2 regions of the Rhodoferax sp. PAMC 29310 genome follow, and region 1 is predicted to be linked to the other one. Evidence: riboswitches for the same ligand, from Rfam matches in the RefSeq annotation. Region 1 holds a riboswitch; the other holds the start of a gene.

Region 1 (7,880 bases):
GGCGCCGCCGCTGGTTTCCTTCAAAGGCCGCAGGTCCAGAATGCACTCGTGCGCGACATGGCCGTTGGCGCTGGCGTACAGCGTGGGGTAGTGGTCTTTCAGACGGGCGCTGATGTAGTTGGCGCTCAGGATGGCGATCTCGGTTGCCGATTTCAGGCCCTCGGCGCCCATCATGCGGCAGTACATCCAGCTGATCGGCAGCACCGCTGCATTGCCCAAAGGCGCCGCAGACACCGCGCCCACGCCATGGCTGGGCACACCGCCGGTCACGTGGCCGGGCAGGTAGGGCACCAGATCAGCTACCACACACACCGGGCCAACACCGGGGCCGCCGCCGCCGTGGGGGATGCAGAAAGTTTTGTGAAGGTTCAGGTGACTCACGTCGCCACCAAACTCGCCGGGCGCAGCCACGCCAACTAGGGCGTTCATGTTGGCACCGTCCACATAGACGCGACCACCATGCTCGTGCACCAGGGTGCAGAGTTCTTTCACGCTGGTCTCAAACACGCCGTGCGTGCTGGGGTAGGTGATCATCACGGCGGCCAAGTTATCGCTGTGTTTTTCGCATTTGGCTTTCAGGTCAGCCATGTCCACGTTGCCTTGGGCGTCGCAAGCGGTCACAACCACCGTCAGGCCGACCATGTGGGCGCTGGCGGGGTTGGTGCCGTGCGCGCTGGAGGGAATCAGGCAGATGTTGCGGTGGCCTTGGCCGTGGGCCTCATGAAAGCCTTTGATGGCGAGCAAACCGGCGTACTCGCCCTGTGAGCCGGCATTGGGCTGCAGGCTGATGCCAGCATAGCCTGTGGCCTGACACAACCAGGCGCGCAATTGCTCGTCCAGCTCTAGGTAGCCCAGCAATTGACTGCGCGGCGCAAACGGGTGAATGCGGGCGAACTCGGGCCAGGTGATGGGAATCATCTCGCTGGTGGCGTTGAGCTTCATGGTGCAGCTGCCCAGCGGAATCATGCTGCGGTCCAGCGCCAGATCTTTATCGCTCAGGCGGCGGATGTAGCGCAGCATGCCGGTCTCGGAATGGTGCGTGTTGAAGACCGGATGGGTCATGAAAGGGCTGGTCCGGCGCAGCGCGGCGGGCAGCAGATTGTCCAAACCTTGTTCAAACGCGGCCACGGTGGGCAGGGCGGCGCCGTCTTTGGCGAAGAAGCCAAACAGCTCTTCCACGTTGTCACGGGTCGTGGTTTCATCGAGCGAGACGCTGAGAGAAGTTGCAGAGACTAAACGCAGGTTGGCGCATGCAGAAAGTGCGCGAGCGGCTATTAAATCAGTAGCGTCGTCGGTTTGGATGGTGAGCGTGTCAAAGGCGCTGGCGTGGGCCAGGGTGTAGCCCATGTCTTGCAAACCACGCGCCAGAATGGCGGTGAAGGTGGCCACGCGCTGGGCAATACGGACCAGGCCTTGAGGTCCGTGGTAAACCGCGTACATGCTGGACACCACCGCCGGCAAGACCTGTGCAGTGCAAATGTTGGAAGTGGCTTTTTCGCGGCGAATGTGCTGCTCGCGGGTCTGCAATGCCAAACGGTAGGTGGGGTTGCCGTGCACGTCCACACTCACGCCGACCAAGCGGCCGGGCAAAGAGCGTTTGAATTCGTCGCGGCAAGCCATGTAAGCAGCGTGTGGGCCGCCGTTGCACAAAGGCATGCCAAAGCGCTGGGTCGTGCCCACAGCAATGTCAGCACCCAGCTCGCCCGGGGGCGTTAGCAGGGTCAGCGCCAGCAGGTCGGCGGCCATGATGACCACGCCGCCTTTGGCTTTGTAGGCCGCAATCCATTCCTTGTCATTGCGCACCACACCGCTCACGCCGGGGTATTGCAGCAGCACGGCGAAGCTGTCCTCAGCCAAGCCTTCGTCACCGTTGCACACCTTCACAGTGATGCCCAGCGGCTTGGCGCGAGTCTGTATCACTTCCAGCGTTTGTGGCAGCACCTGGTCGTCCACCAGGAATGTCATGGACTTGGACTTGCCCACGCGCATGGCCAGCGTCATGGCTTCGGCAGCGGCGGTGGCTTCGTCAAGCATGGAGGCATTTGCCATGGGCATGCCGGTCAGGTCGGCCACCATGGTTTGAAAGTTCACCAGCGCTTCCATGCGGCCTTGGCTGATCTCGGCCTGGTAGGGCGTGTAGGCGGTGTACCAGGCGGGGTTTTCCAGGATGTTGCGCAGAATCACGCCCGGCGTGTGGGTGTCGTAATAGCCCTGGCCGATGTAGCTCTTGAACACATGGTTCTTGGCCGAAATCGCCTTCAGCTCGGCCAGCGCGGCGGCTTCCGTGATGGCTGCAGGAATGTTCATAACGGATTGGCGGGCAATGGAGCGCGGCACGATGCCGTCAATCAGATCGCGGCGCGAGGCCGATCCGACGACTTTCAGCATCATTTCTTCATCTGCCGCTTCAACACCAATATGGCGGGCGATAAATTCGGAGGTGTTTTCGAGTGTTTTTAGGGGCAGGGGAGATTGCATCGACATGAGGACTCACAAACCGTTCGCCTCAAGCCTGTCGAAGGGCGAGCGAAACAAGGGGGGGAATGGGCTACGACAGGCTCAGCCGGCGCGGGCCGCAGCCCGCAGCCCTATTTAGGCGCCAGCGGAGAAGCTGGTGTAGCTGGTTTCGTCCATCAGGGCGTCCAGCTCGGCCGGGTTGGACAGCTTGACCTTGAAGAACCAGCCGGCGCCCAGTGGGTCGGAGTTGGCGAGAGCTGGGTCAGCGCGCAGGGCTTCGTTCACCTCGATGATCTCGCCGGTGACGGGCATGTAGACGTCAGCGGCGGCTTTCACGGATTCGACGACGCCGGCAATGTCTTTGGCAGCAAAAGTGGCGCCGACTTCGGGCAGGTCCACAAACACCACATCGCCCAAGGCATCTTGCGCGTGGTGCGTGATGCCGACGATGGCGGTGTCGCCGTCAATGTTCAGCCATTCGTGGTCAGGGGTGTACTTGATGGTCATGGAGGCGCTCCTAAAAAATGATGAAAGGTGTCAGTCGTTGAAACAGTAAAAATTCTGTGTGGGCTTTAACCCTGGCTTTTAGCCGCGGAAGTAGTTGGTGGGCACAAACGGCATGGCCACTACCTCCATGGGCACGGCCTTGCCGCGCACCATGGCGTTGATCTTTGTGCCCAGCGCGGCCAGTTCAGGCGGCACATAACCGATGGCCACTGGCTTGTCGATGGTGGGGCCCAGCAGGCCACTGGTCACTTCGCCAATGCGGTTTCCAGCCAGGTCTTGCAATTCGGTGTGGTCACGCACGGGAATGCGCTCCAGCGCCATGAGTCCCACACGTTTTCGGGTTGCAGCGCCCGCGCCACCTGCGAGTTGCGCTAGTATTTTGCTAGCCCCCGGAAAACCGCCGGCACGGGCGCCATCAGTACGTCGCACCTTTTGCATGGCCCAGTTCAGAGTCGCCTCGACGGGCGTGGTGGTGGTGTCAATGTCGTTGCCATACAAGCACAGACCGGCTTCCAGGCGCAGCGAGTTGCGCGCACCCAGACCAATGGGCTTCACTTCAGGCTGGGCCAGCAGGGCGTGGGCGAGGGCGTTGGCGTCGCTCTCGTGCACGGAGATCTCAAAACCGTCTTCTCCGGTGTAGCCACTGCGGGTTAAAAAGACGTGAATGATTTTTGTGCCAGCGTCTACTTTGAAGTTGCCGCCAGTCATGAACACCAAGTTTTCCACGCCGGGCGCCAGGCGAGACAAGACGGTGACGGCCTGTGGGCCCTGCAGTGCCAGCAAGGCCATCTCAGGCATGGGAATCACCTGGCAACGCTCGCCGATCTTGGCCTGGATGTGGGCAATGTCTCCGATCTTGCAAGCACCGTTGACGATGACAAAAATCTCGTCATCGCCTTTGTTGAAGAACATCAGGTCGTCAATGATGCCTCCGTCGTCATTGAGCAGCAGACCGTAGCGCTGTTTTCCCACGGCCAGATCGATCACGTCCACCGGCATCAGGGTCTCAAAAGCGGCGGCGGCGTCAGGGCCCACCAGACGCAACTGGCCCATGTGGGACACATCAAACAAGCCGGCGGCCGTGCGGGTGTGGTGGTGTTCGGCCATCAGGCCGGCGGGGTACTGCACGGGCATGGAATAGCCGGCAAATGGCACCATGCGGGCGCCCAGCGAGACATGCAGATCATTCAGCGGAACACTAAGCAGCGCGGCAAGAGGGGGTGTGGTGGCAGTCATCAGCGAACTCCGGTTCGGGCGCGTGGCGCCCAGGGGCGTATCCAAATCCGAAGGTTTGACGCGATGTCAAACCCCTGGCCTGTGCCCCCGCTGTCCGCTCTACCTGAGAGATTCACCGGGCCAACGTCAACCCGGGTGGGCTGGCAGACTGCGGTTTGCTCCTTCGGTGGGCCAAATCCGGTTTGGCCTCTCTCCAGTGGGGAGACGCGCTGGGTGGTGACACCCTGACGCGCTTGTCAGTCCTTTTGCCTGAGCGTTCAAACCGCTGCAATCAGCGGTTCTGCGCCTTCGGCGGCTTTCTCTGGGAAAGCTCTCTCCTGACGAGTCGGAATTCTAATGCAGGCCGGCAGTGATCGATCTCAATCCGTCCAAACTGCCTTGGATTCCCACTGGGTCACCCAGGCGGGAATTTGGTTCGCTGGCATCGGGCGGGCTATCCCATAGTCTTGTGCCATTTCGCAGCCCAGCGACAGAAGCGCTTGGCCCTGGGCAGCCGTCTCAACCCCTTCGGCGACCACGTTGCGTCCAAAGGCCTGGGCCAGGCCTATGACGCCCTTGACGATGGCGAGGTCGCTGGGGTCGTCTAGCATGTCCCGAACAAAAGTCTGGTCAATTTTCAAGGTTTGCGCCGGCAGGCGTTTGAGGTAGGTGAGGGAGGAGTGACCGGTGCCAAAGTCGTCCAGCGCAAAGCTCACGCCCAAGGCATGGCAGGCGTGCATGGCATCACAGACTCGGTCGTAATCTTCCAGTGCGCTGGATTCCAGCACCTCAAGGCCTAGGCGCTGTTGCGGCACGTCCGGGTGCTTGGTCAGAATGTCGCTCAGGCGTTCGGCAAAGCCGGATTGCTGCAACTGCGCTGCATCCAGGTTCACGCTCACTTTCACATCCAGTCCTTGTGCCAACCACGCGCTGGCTTGGCTCAGGGCGGTCTCAATCACCCATTCGCCGACCTCCATGCTGATTGGGTGGCCTGCCATGAGCGGCAGAAACGCTGCGGGCGGCAGCAATCCCTTTTCGGGGTGTTGCCAGCGGATCAGCGCTTCCACGCTAGTGACAACGCCCGACTGCATATTGACCTTGGGTTGGTAGTGCAGAACGAACTCACGGCGGTCCAGCGCGGTGCGAATGTTTTGGAGCCCTTCACGGCGCGACTGAATGGCCACGTCCTGCGCGATGTCGAACAACTGGTAGCGGTTTTTCCCCGCTTGCTTGGCGGCGTACATGGCCTGGTCGGCATGGCGCATCAGTTGGTCGGCGTCCGCCGGGTCTTGCGGATAAAAAGTCACGCCCATGCTGGCAGATACGCGAACAATGATGTGATCTTTTTCGCCTTGTTCGTCAGGCGCCGTCGAAACCGTCACAGGAACCGCTGCCGCTTGTAGCAGACGCTCCAGCACAGGAATGCCATCGTCGGGTTCTGACAGGTTGCTCAATACGGCCACAAACTCGTCTCCGCCCAGGCGCGTCAAGGTATCTCCCTCACGCAAGGCGATTTTCATACGACGTGACACCTCAATCAACAGCGCGTCCCCGGCGGCGTGCCCGTACTCGTCGTTGACCTCTTTGATGTTGTCCAGGTCCAGATAAACCACTGCCAATGAGTGGTTTTGGCGCTGACACTGATTCATGGCGTGGCTGAGTCGGTCGGCCAGCAGCAGGCGGTTGGGAAGGCCCGTCAAACTGTCGAAGTGGGCAGCCCGCTCCAGCTCGCTTTGGTGCCGTTTGAGCTCCGTGATGTCGGAAATAAGACCGACATAGTTTTGCGCCACACCGTTCTCATAAAGCACGGCGCTGACTGTCGTCCTTTGGGCGTAGATTTCGCCGTTTTTTCGTTTGTTCCAAATTTGGCCCTGCCAGTGGCCCCGGCGGTGCACTTCGCGCCAAATGGACCCGAAAAACTCGTCGTCATGGTGCCCGGATCTCAGTATTTCGGAGGATTGCCCCAAGGCCTCCTCACGGCTAGACCCTGTGATAGCGGTGAATGTGTCATTGAGCTCGACAATGCGACCCCTGGCGTCCGTGATCGTGATTCCCTCGCCGGCATGGGTAAACACACTGGCGGCCAATTTCAATTGGGCCTCGGCGAGTTTTCGAGCGGTGACATCGAACATCACGCCTCGCAGCCAGCGCGGTTGACCGGCCACCGCGACCACTTTCACGATGTCGTGCAACCAGACGATTCGGCCATCTTTGCTGATGAAGCGGTACTCAAAATCGTGGGCCTCAGGGCGGCTGGTACAAGAGGCGCAGTACTCCAGCGCCCAAGACCGGTCATCCGGGTGCAGGTTTTGGACCCAGAATCCCGGAATTTGCCATTCTTCAACGGTAAAATCCAGCAGGTGTTCTGCATCCTGACTCACGAAATTGAAGCGAAAGGTGGTGGCATCGGCTTCCCAGACAATGCCGGCGGTTGAGTCGACTAAATCGCGAAACTGCTGTTGAGAGGCGACCAAGGCCTGTTCTGACTGCTTGTGTTCGGTGATGTCCTGGTAGATCCCCAGCGAGCCCACTACATCGCCTGCATCGTTGTGCAAAGGGACTTTTGACGTCTGAAACCAAGCAGGCGTCCCGGTAGGTGAATTGAAAAATTCCTCGTATCCGAGCTTCGTTAAGTTGCCTTGCATCACCGATTGGTCATCGAAGCGGAACTTTTCCGCTTGCTCAGCCCAGGTCAATTCCTCGTCGGTCCGGCCGAAGATCTCCTGGACGCAGGTCAATCCCGAGTCGCGTGCAAAAACCAGGTTGCCGCCGACGTAACGAGACTGGGTGTCTTTCCAGAAAATTCCGATCGGCGCGGTGTTGACGATGGCCCGTAGCAATTCGTTTGAGGCTGACAAATCCGCTTTCGAGTCACGCGAACGAACCACTTCTTTCGCCCGATCAGATGCCGACGTCGCGATTTGATCTTCTTGTGCGGGCTTCTTGGGGGACATAAATTCGAATGCGGTGTGCCTATCGGCCTAGCCGGCAAAGCGCGGGCACGCAGTTCATGCATGGAGTCGGGACGGGAACATTCACTATGAATGAGTCCCGTTGGATGATCAGACCATGTGTCCTCAGGCCACCCGCCCCGGCAAGTCCAGTGGCAGGGCGGTGGTGCTTTTGATTTGCTCCATGGAGAAAGCGGAGGACACACCAGTCAAGGGGCCGAGCTGGATGAGTTTTTTGTAGAAGCGATCAAAGCCGTCGATGCTGGTGGTGGCGACTTTGAGGAGGTAGTCCACATCGCCGCTCATGCGGTGCAGTTCCAGCACTTCCGGCATGGAGGAAACCGACGCCGTAAATTTCGCGAGCCAGGCTTCATCGTGCTGCGAGGTACGAACGCTCACAAACACGGTCACGGGAAGTCCCACTTTTTGGCGATCCACGATGGCGACGCGTTGGGTGATGAAGCCCTCGTCTTCCAGTCGCTTCACCCGTTTCCAGCAAGGCGTGGTGGACAGACCTACCCGTTCGCCCAACTGTGCAATAGACAGGGTGCCGTCGTGCTGCAAGGCTTCCAGAATTCCAAGATCCAATCGATCTAGCATGTTCATTCCTTAATTTGTTATTTTTGTAGTTTGTTATTGACTAATTAATCGCGAATAGTAGGTTGAAAAGAATTATTTTCTAAGACTGTTTTCATAAACTCATGCACTTCTATGTAGGAGAGTGCCATGTCCGCCAGCCCCATTTACCTC
Region 2 (7,880 bases), 1.5 Mb from region 1:
GATCTTCCACTCGGACAGGTTCAGCACCCGGGCGACGTTCATGTAGTCCTGTGGCACGCGTTGCACGCCCACGGCGGTGTTGATGATCATGGGCCAGATAGAGCAGATGAAGATGGTCCAGATGGCGGCCGGGTCCGCGCCCTTGAACACCAGCAAACCAATGGGCAACCAAGCCAGTGGCGAGACCGGGCGCATCAGACTGATCAACGGGTTGAACATGCGGCTCATGAATTCAAAGCGGCCAATCACAAAGCCGGCGGGAATGCCAACCAGTGCCGCCAACCCAAACCCGACCGCCACGCGCTGCAGCGACATCAAAATATTCCAGCCCACGCCCTGGTCGTTGGGGCCGTTGCTGTAGAACGGATCGCTGAACAGTATCACCGCTTGCTTGAAGGTTGGAAGGGGTCCGGGGATGCTGTTGCTCGTTCCCACGCTGACCAGGGCCCACACCCCGACCAGCAAGGCAAAGCCCAGCAGCGGCGGCAGCACGGCCATGCCGAGGGCGCGCCAGTCAAAGGGTGTGCGCTCCGGCGTGGCGGTTGCCACAGTGACCGCGGGCTCTCTTGAAGTGCTCACGCGGGATGAGTTTTCTTTGGGGATCGCAATGCCCTCGGCCACGGGGCCTAGGGGCGAGTGAAATACGGCGCTAACCATGGTGTGCTCCTTGAAAGGATAGGTACGGCGGGGAGGGGGCACCTCCCCGCGTCGTTCAGGCTTTGACTTTGAAACTGTCGGCGTACTTTTTGGGGTCCTTGCCATCCCATACCACGCCGTCCATCAGGGTGGAGGTGCGCATCACGTCTTTGGGCACGTTGATCTTGAGTGCTGAGGCGGCCTGCTTGTAGAGGTCAATCTGGTTGATCTCCTTGGCCACCTTGAGGTAGTCAGGGTGGGCGTCCAGCAAGCCCCAACGCTTGTGCTGGGTTAGAAACCACATGCCGTCTGACAGATAGGGGAAGTTCACCGCGCCGTCGTTGAAGAATTTCATGTGATTGGGGTCGTCCCAAGTTTTGCCCATGCCGTTTTGGTAGCGGCCCAGAATGCGCTGGTTGATGGCGTCGACCCCGGTGTTGATGTAAGACTTCTGCGCCACGGTTTCGGCCATCTTCAGCTTGTTCTGAAGGCTGGCGTCAATCCAGCGGCTGGCTTCCAGAATCGCCATGGTGACTGCGCGGGCGGTGTTGGGGTTGTTCTTGACGAACTCTGACGTGGTGCCCAGCACCTTCTCGGGGTGGTCTTTCCAGACGTCCTGCGAAGTGGCAGCGGATACACCAATCCCGTCCATGATGGCGCGGTGGTTCCAGGGTTCACCCACGCTGAAGCCGTCCATGTTGCCGACCCGCATATTCGCCACCATTTGGGGCGGGGGCACCACAATGCAGCGCACGTCCTTGAACGGGTTCACTCCGGCCGAGGCCAGCCAGTAGTACAACCACATGGCGTGGGTGCCGGTGGGGAAAGTTTGGGCAAAGGTGTATTCGCGGGGTTCTTTCTTCATCAGGGACACCAGTCCCGCCAGATCGACCGCGCCCTTGTCGGCCAGGGCCTTGGACAGGGTGATGCCCTGGCCGTTGTTGTTCAGCGTCATCAGCACGGCCATGTCTTTTTTGGGCCCGCTCACGCCCAGGTGAACGCCGTAGACCAGACCGTAAAGCACGTGGGCAAAGTCCAGTTCGCCATTGACCAGCTTGTCGCGCACACCCGCCCAAGACGCTTCCTTGCTGGGAATGATCTTGACGCCGTATTTCTTGTCAAACCCCAGCACGGAGGCCATCACCACGCTGGCGCAATCGGTCAGGGGAATGAATCCAATCTTGACCTCGGTTTTTTCTGGCGCGTCAGAGCCACCGGCGTACACCACCGAGCGCAGCGCGGGGCTGATACCGATGGCGCCCACGGCGGCCGATTGCAGCACAGTCCGTCGGCTCAGTGAATTGGCGAGTAAGTCAGTCATGTGTCTTCTCCAAGGTTTAAAAACAAACGAAAAGCAAAAAAAGGCGTCCTCACGCTGCGCGGGGCTTGGTGCAAGCCGCGTGCAGGTGGGGACGCCTTTGTCCGGATCGACCGGTTGAATCCGCCTTTGGACTCAACCCGTCTGGTGACCTACTTTGGTCGTATCAATGTCTAAGCAATCACTGTGCCAACTTTTTTGAGAGTGAGTTGCTATCGAATATGTAGCTTCTTCCGCATATCGGACAAGGGCTAGGTGTCAATTTCTTGTCTAAGTGTGAATCAGCACGAGGATGGTGCGGTGCACCATCCTGGCAAGGTCGACCATGACTCAGCCTTGGGTAAACGCAAAGTCCACTTCGGGCGTCAACCCACTCACGATGCGGGCAATGGATTTGCCGGAGCCACAAGCGTGCGTCCAGCCCAGCGTGCCGTGGCCGGTGTTGAGGAACAGGTTGGGCAGCTTGCTTTTGCCGATCAGCGGCACGTTGCTGGGTGTAGCGGGGCGAAGGCCGCTCCAGAAACTGGCTTGGGTGGCGTCGCCGGCTCCGGGGAACAGTTGCTCCACCCGGCGGACGATGGCTTCGCAGCGAATGCGGTTCAGGTCGCGGTCATAGCCATTGAACTCCGCCGTGCCGGCAATGCGCAAGCGGTCGGTGCCGTCGCCATTCACCGGCGTCAGGCGTGAAAAAACCAGTTTGAATTCATCATCCGTCAAGCTGACCTGGTGCGCCATGTTGGCGTCCTTCACGGGCATGGTGACCGAATAGCCTTTGGCGGGATAAATAGGCAGTTTGATGCCGAGCTGCTTCAGGTACAACGGGCTGAAAGACCCCATGGCCATCACGTATGAGTCTGCGTACAGGCGCTGGAAGCGGCCCTCGTTGTCGGTGGCCTCCACGTGGTCAATCTGTCCACCCGCTTCGCGCAAGGCGGTGATGGTGTGGTTCATAAAAAACTTCACCCCATTGGCTTCGCACAGTTTGACCAACTCGCGGGCAAAGCGATTGGCGTCACCCGACTCGTCTTCGGCGGTGTAGGTGGCACCGGCCAACTGTGGGCGAATATGGCCCAGGGTGGGCTCCAGACGAACGGCCTCGTCGGCGCTCACGATGTTGCGCTCGCACCCCAGTTCGCGCATTTGCTCGGTGGGTGCCAGAGCGGCGTCAAACTCTTTTTGCGAGGTGTAAAAATGCAGAATACCTTGCGTGCGCTGGTCGTACTCAATGCCCGTGTCGCGGCGCAGTTGCTGCAATGTGTCGCGGCTGTAAGTGCCCAGGCGCACGATTTGCTGAATGTTGTGGCGGGTGCGCGCCGGTGTGCACTCGCGTAGAAACTGCAATCCCCACATCCACTGGCGCATGTCGGCCCGCAGGCGAAACAGCAGTGGCGCGTCTTCTTTGCCCAGCCATTGCAGCAGCTTGATGGGCGCGCCGGGGTTGGCCCAAGGCTCGGCATGGCTGACCGAGATTTGCCCGCCGTTGGCAAAACTGGTTTCCGCCGCCGGGGAGGACTGGCGGTCCACCACGGTGACTTCATGACCCTGTTGGGAGAGGTAATAGGCTGAACTGACGCCAAGAAGCCCGCTGCCAAGAACGATGATACGCATGGATAACCTTTTCGGGGTCTAGCCCAGGCAGAACCTGCAGAGTGCACTATGGAATAAATAGCACCCAGGGCGCTGCCCGGATGCCGCTCCCCCTGTCCTTGGTACCTGAGAGATTCACACCGCAGTGGACTGCGGAGCTTGCTCCTTCGGTGCATCGCCGACACCTTGCGGGTGGCGATGGCTCTCCAGACGGCGTTTACAAATGGTGGCAGTACGTCACCGGTGAGGGTGTACCTGAGCGTTCATGGGAGTTTGCGCCTTCGGTGGAGCGTCTGGGACGCTCTCTCTCCTGCCGGACAGGATTCTAGCGGGTTGGATGAAGTGACCGGCGGAAATATTTCACTGCCGCCAGACTTCGGGCTGCGTTGGTTCTTAAACCCCTTGGCTCTCCAGTTGCACCAAGCCTTTGGGGGTCTTCAACGTGGCAATGAGGTTGGCGGGACCCTCTTCGACGGCAATGCCGGTGAGCCCCAGTGCGTCATACGCAGCCTGCAGTTTGGACGCGGTGGGGTGGGTCACGGCAATGCTTTGCAGCGAGATACCAGAACGGGGCAGGCTGTTGCGCGGGTGCAGGCGCAAGGGCTCTTCCGCGTCAGGCTTGCCCCATTGAATCAAGCTGGGCAGTGCGCCATTAAACAGGCGTTGCCCGTCTTCACGCACCGTGACTTGCCATTGCAGCACCCCTTTGCGGGTATGGCGGCTGGCGTGTACCGCGAGACCGGGTTCGATGTCTTGGCGTTTCAGCGCTATTCGGGCCGCTTGCATGTCGTCGGTATTGACCACGAAGTGCACCAGACGCGGCTGTTTGGCAACGGCCGCCTGCAGTGCCGCGTCGTCCATGTCAAACCAGCGCTTGCCAACCGCATTGGCGGGGCGCGAGGCGGTTGGATTGATGGCGATGATTTCCAGGTAGGCCAGCGGGTAGGCTGGCGTGGCAATTTTGATGAGGCGGTTGTGCGTGCCAAACTGCGCATGCTCGCCGCCGGGACCGGGGGTGACGCCTAGGGTGGCTTCGCACCATTGCACACCCAACTCCAGGGTTTTGGCCACGACAACCAGATGATCTATTTGTGTTTTCATGGCGTGACCTTACCACCGGGGCGGCGCGATTTGCTTGAGGTCTTCGACTTAAATGATGCGCCGCCGGCCGCCGTTGCACCTCAGGCGAGCAGGTCGGCCACGTCCAGCATGCGCTGGGCCACGTCGGCCAGTTTCAGTCCCTTGTCCATGGCGGTTTTGCGCAGCTTGTCGAAAGCTTGCTGTTCGTTCAGGTTTTGGCGCTGCATGAGCAGGCCTTTGGCGCGGTCAATGGTTTTGCGGTCTTTGAGTTCAGTCTTGGTGTCGGCCAGCTCCTGACGCAAAGCCTGCTCGTGCTGGAAACGGGCCATGGCGACGTCCAAAATGGGGCGAATGCGTTCGCTGGACAGCCCGGCGACGATGTAGGCCGTAACCCCGGATGCCACAGCATGGCGCACCTGGGAGGTGTCATTGTTGTTGGTGAACATCACGATGGGGCGTCGCGCGTCCCGGGTGGCCATGACCACATGCTCAAGCGCATCACGGGCCTCGCTTTCGGCATCCACAATGATCAGGTCGGGCTGAAGCTGATTGATTCGCTCCTGCAGGAATACATCGGCGGGCAGCACCGCTACCAGATTGAAGCCGTTTTCCAGCAAGCCGATGCGAAGACTGCGCGACCGCTCCGCCTGGCTGATGGCATGGTCGTCTGCCGGATCTTCCACCGCCAGATCGGGGGCCACTACAACGATTCTTAAGGATTCATGCATGCCCAGCACATGCAAGAACCGCGCCGAAGTGGCGTTTGTGGTTAAGGCATGGTGGGTGCCCCGCCGCCCAGTGCCTTGTACAGCGCGACCTGACTCTGGGCGTAGATGAGCCGGGTTTGCACCAGTGCCTGCTGCGCACTGAACAGCGAGCGCTGGGCATCCAGCCAATCCAGCTGACTGGACGCACCATTTTGGTAACGCAGATCCGTCAAGCCATGGCGAGCGGCTTCCGCGGCCAACTGGGCTTCCTGGGCACGCAACTGGCGGGCGAGGGTGGCGTTGGCAGCCAAGGCATCGGCCACCTCTCGAAAAGCACTTTGAATGGCTTTCTCGTACTGCGCCACGGCGATTTCTCGCCCCGCTTTGGCGCCGTCCAGATTGGCCTGGTTGCGTCCACCATCAAAAATCGGCAGCACTAACTGGGGCGCCACGGTGAAGCCCCAGTACCCGTCCTTGAACAAGTTGCCAAGGTCGCTGCTGGCGGTGCCTGCGCCCGCAGTCAGGGAAATGCGTGGGTAAAAGGCGGCGCGGGCCGCGCCAATATTGGCGTTGCTGGCCACCAGTTGCTGTTCCGCTTGGCGGATGTCAGGCCTGCGCGTCAGCAAGTCCGAGGGCAAGCCCGCAGGCAATACGGCAAATTGCAAGGGCGTTGGGTTGGTACCTGCCAATTGGGCGCGGGCGGCCGGCGGCAAGGATTGGCCCAACAGCAAGACCAGCGCGTTTTCGTCCAGCGTGCGTTGGCGCTCCTGTTGCGCCAAGGTGACTCGGGCGGCAGCCTGCAGCGACTCGGCCAGGCGCAGGTCCAGCTCAGACACCACACCGTGTTTGAAGCGCAGCTGCACCAGCTTGAGGGAGTCGTCGCGCGTGGTCAGGGTCTGGCGCGAGAGTTGAAGCAAGGCCTCGTCGCTCAATAGGCTCAACCAGGTTTGCGCCACGGTGGAAATCAGGCTGATTTGTGCCGTCTTGCTGCCTTCTTGCGTGGCCAGGTACTGGGCCAGCGCCTGCTGTTTCAGGCTGCCGACACGGTCAAAAAAGTCCAGCTCGTAGGCGGTGACGGCGAAGCCGGCGGTGTAGGTGCTGTTGATGCCGCCTGAGCCAGTAGGTGCGCGGGAGCCCGTAGCCGTTGCATTCACCGTTGGCAATTTATCCGCGCGGCGGATGCCGAGTTGGGCGCGGGCTTGTTCAATGTTGAGCACTGCCACTCGCAGATCACGGTTGTTCGTGAGTGCCGTCTGAATCAGCTCCTTCAAGGTGGCGTCAGTGAAAAACGTCTGCCAGGCCAAGTCAGCCGCAGCGGGCGCGCCGGCCGTGCTGGGGTTGACGGATGCCTCGGGCCATGTTGATTCGATGGGCGCAGCCGGGCGCTCATAAGTGGGCATCAGGCTGCAACCGGCCAGCAGCAGGGCGGCCGCCAGGGGCGCCAATGCCCGGGGCGTCGCGCGTGAGGGGGACTTAATCATGAGAAATCACTCCTGCGTGTTGGCCATGTTCGGCGTCAAAACGCCGCTGCCTTTCACTGCCTTTGAAAATACTGCGCACCACCACAAAGAAGACGGGCACAAACACCACCGCCAAGACAGTGCCAGTGATCATGCCGCCGATCACACCCGTGCCAATGGCGCGCTGGCTGGCTGAGCCGGCGCCTGTGGCCAAGGCCAGTGGCAGCACGCCCAGCGTGAACGCCAGAGAGGTCATGATGATGGGGCGAAAGCGCAAATGCGCAGCTTCCAGGGCTGAGGCGACCACGCTCTTGCCTTGCGCCTGCAGGTCTTTGGCGAACTCGATGATCAAAATCGCATTCTTCGCTGAAAGACCAATGATGGTGATCAAGCCCACCTGGAAGTAAACGTCGTTGGAGTAACTGCGCAGCAAGGTGGCCAGCAACACACCGAGCACGCCCAAGGGCACGACCAGAATCACCGACAGAGGAATGGTCCAGCTTTCATACAAAGCCGCCAGGCAGAGGAAAACCGCCAATATGGCAAAGCCGTACAAGATGATGGCTTGCGAGCCAGCCAGCTTTTCTTCGCGGGACTGACCCGTCCATTCAAACCCCATGCCTCGTGGCAACTGGGCGGCGAAGCGCTCCATCTCGGCCATGGCGTCACCCGTGCTGTAGCCGGTGGCTGCGCTGCCGCTGATGCGCATGGCCGAATAGCCGTTGTAGCGCACCGTCTGCATGGCGCCACTGACCCAGCTGGTGCGGGTAAAGGCGGACAAAGGCACAGTTTGCCCCTGGTTGTTGAGCACATTCAGCTTGAGCAGGTCGTCGGGTTGCATGCGGGCCGGTGCATCGGCCTGCACCACCACGCGCTGGAGTCGTCCGGCGTTGGGAAAGTCGTTCACATAACTGGAACCCAATGCAGTTGAGATCACGCTGTTGATGGCATCAAAGCTCACGCCCAGGGCGCTGGCTTTGTCGCGGTCAATGTCAAGCTGCAACTGTGGCGCGTCTTCCAGACCGTCCGGGCGAACGCCGGTCAGTACTTTGCTTTTGCCTGCCATGCCCAGCAACTGGTTGCGAGATGCCA

The links. Region 1 has a riboswitch for glycine ahead of gcvT (glycine cleavage system aminomethyltransferase GcvT). Riboswitches for the same ligand answer to the same signal wherever they lie in the genome.
Region 2: it holds a riboswitch for glycine, as region 1 does, so the genes downstream of both, J8G15_RS07645 (D-amino acid dehydrogenase) here and gcvT (glycine cleavage system aminomethyltransferase GcvT) in region 1, are expected to answer to the same signal.

What each region holds. Positions count from the first base shown of each region.
Region 1 is NZ_CP072852.1:185,331-193,210, forward strand. Features, by position in the region: gene gcvP (aminomethyl-transferring glycine dehydrogenase) at 1-2,484, opposite strand, end outside; gene gcvH (glycine cleavage system protein GcvH) at 2,593-2,964, opposite strand; gene gcvT (glycine cleavage system aminomethyltransferase GcvT) at 3,043-4,200, opposite strand; glycine riboswitch at 4,281-4,407, opposite strand; glycine riboswitch at 4,428-4,530, opposite strand; gene J8G15_RS00935 (bifunctional diguanylate cyclase/phosphodiesterase) at 4,560-7,133, opposite strand; gene J8G15_RS00940 (Lrp/AsnC family transcriptional regulator) at 7,257-7,736, opposite strand; gene J8G15_RS00945 (aminotransferase class V-fold PLP-dependent enzyme) at 7,857-7,880, shown strand, end outside.
Region 2 is NZ_CP072852.1:1,667,494-1,675,373, reverse strand. Features, by position in the region: gene ntrB (nitrate ABC transporter permease) at 1-657, opposite strand, end outside; gene J8G15_RS07650 (CmpA/NrtA family ABC transporter substrate-binding protein) at 713-1,957, opposite strand; gene J8G15_RS07645 (D-amino acid dehydrogenase) at 2,285-3,562, opposite strand; glycine riboswitch at 3,645-3,761, opposite strand; glycine riboswitch at 3,776-3,864, opposite strand; gene J8G15_RS07640 (VOC family protein) at 3,935-4,642, opposite strand; gene J8G15_RS07635 (ANTAR domain-containing response regulator) at 4,723-5,349, opposite strand; gene J8G15_RS07630 (efflux transporter outer membrane subunit) at 5,391-6,809, opposite strand; gene J8G15_RS07625 (efflux RND transporter permease subunit) at 6,802-7,880, opposite strand, start outside.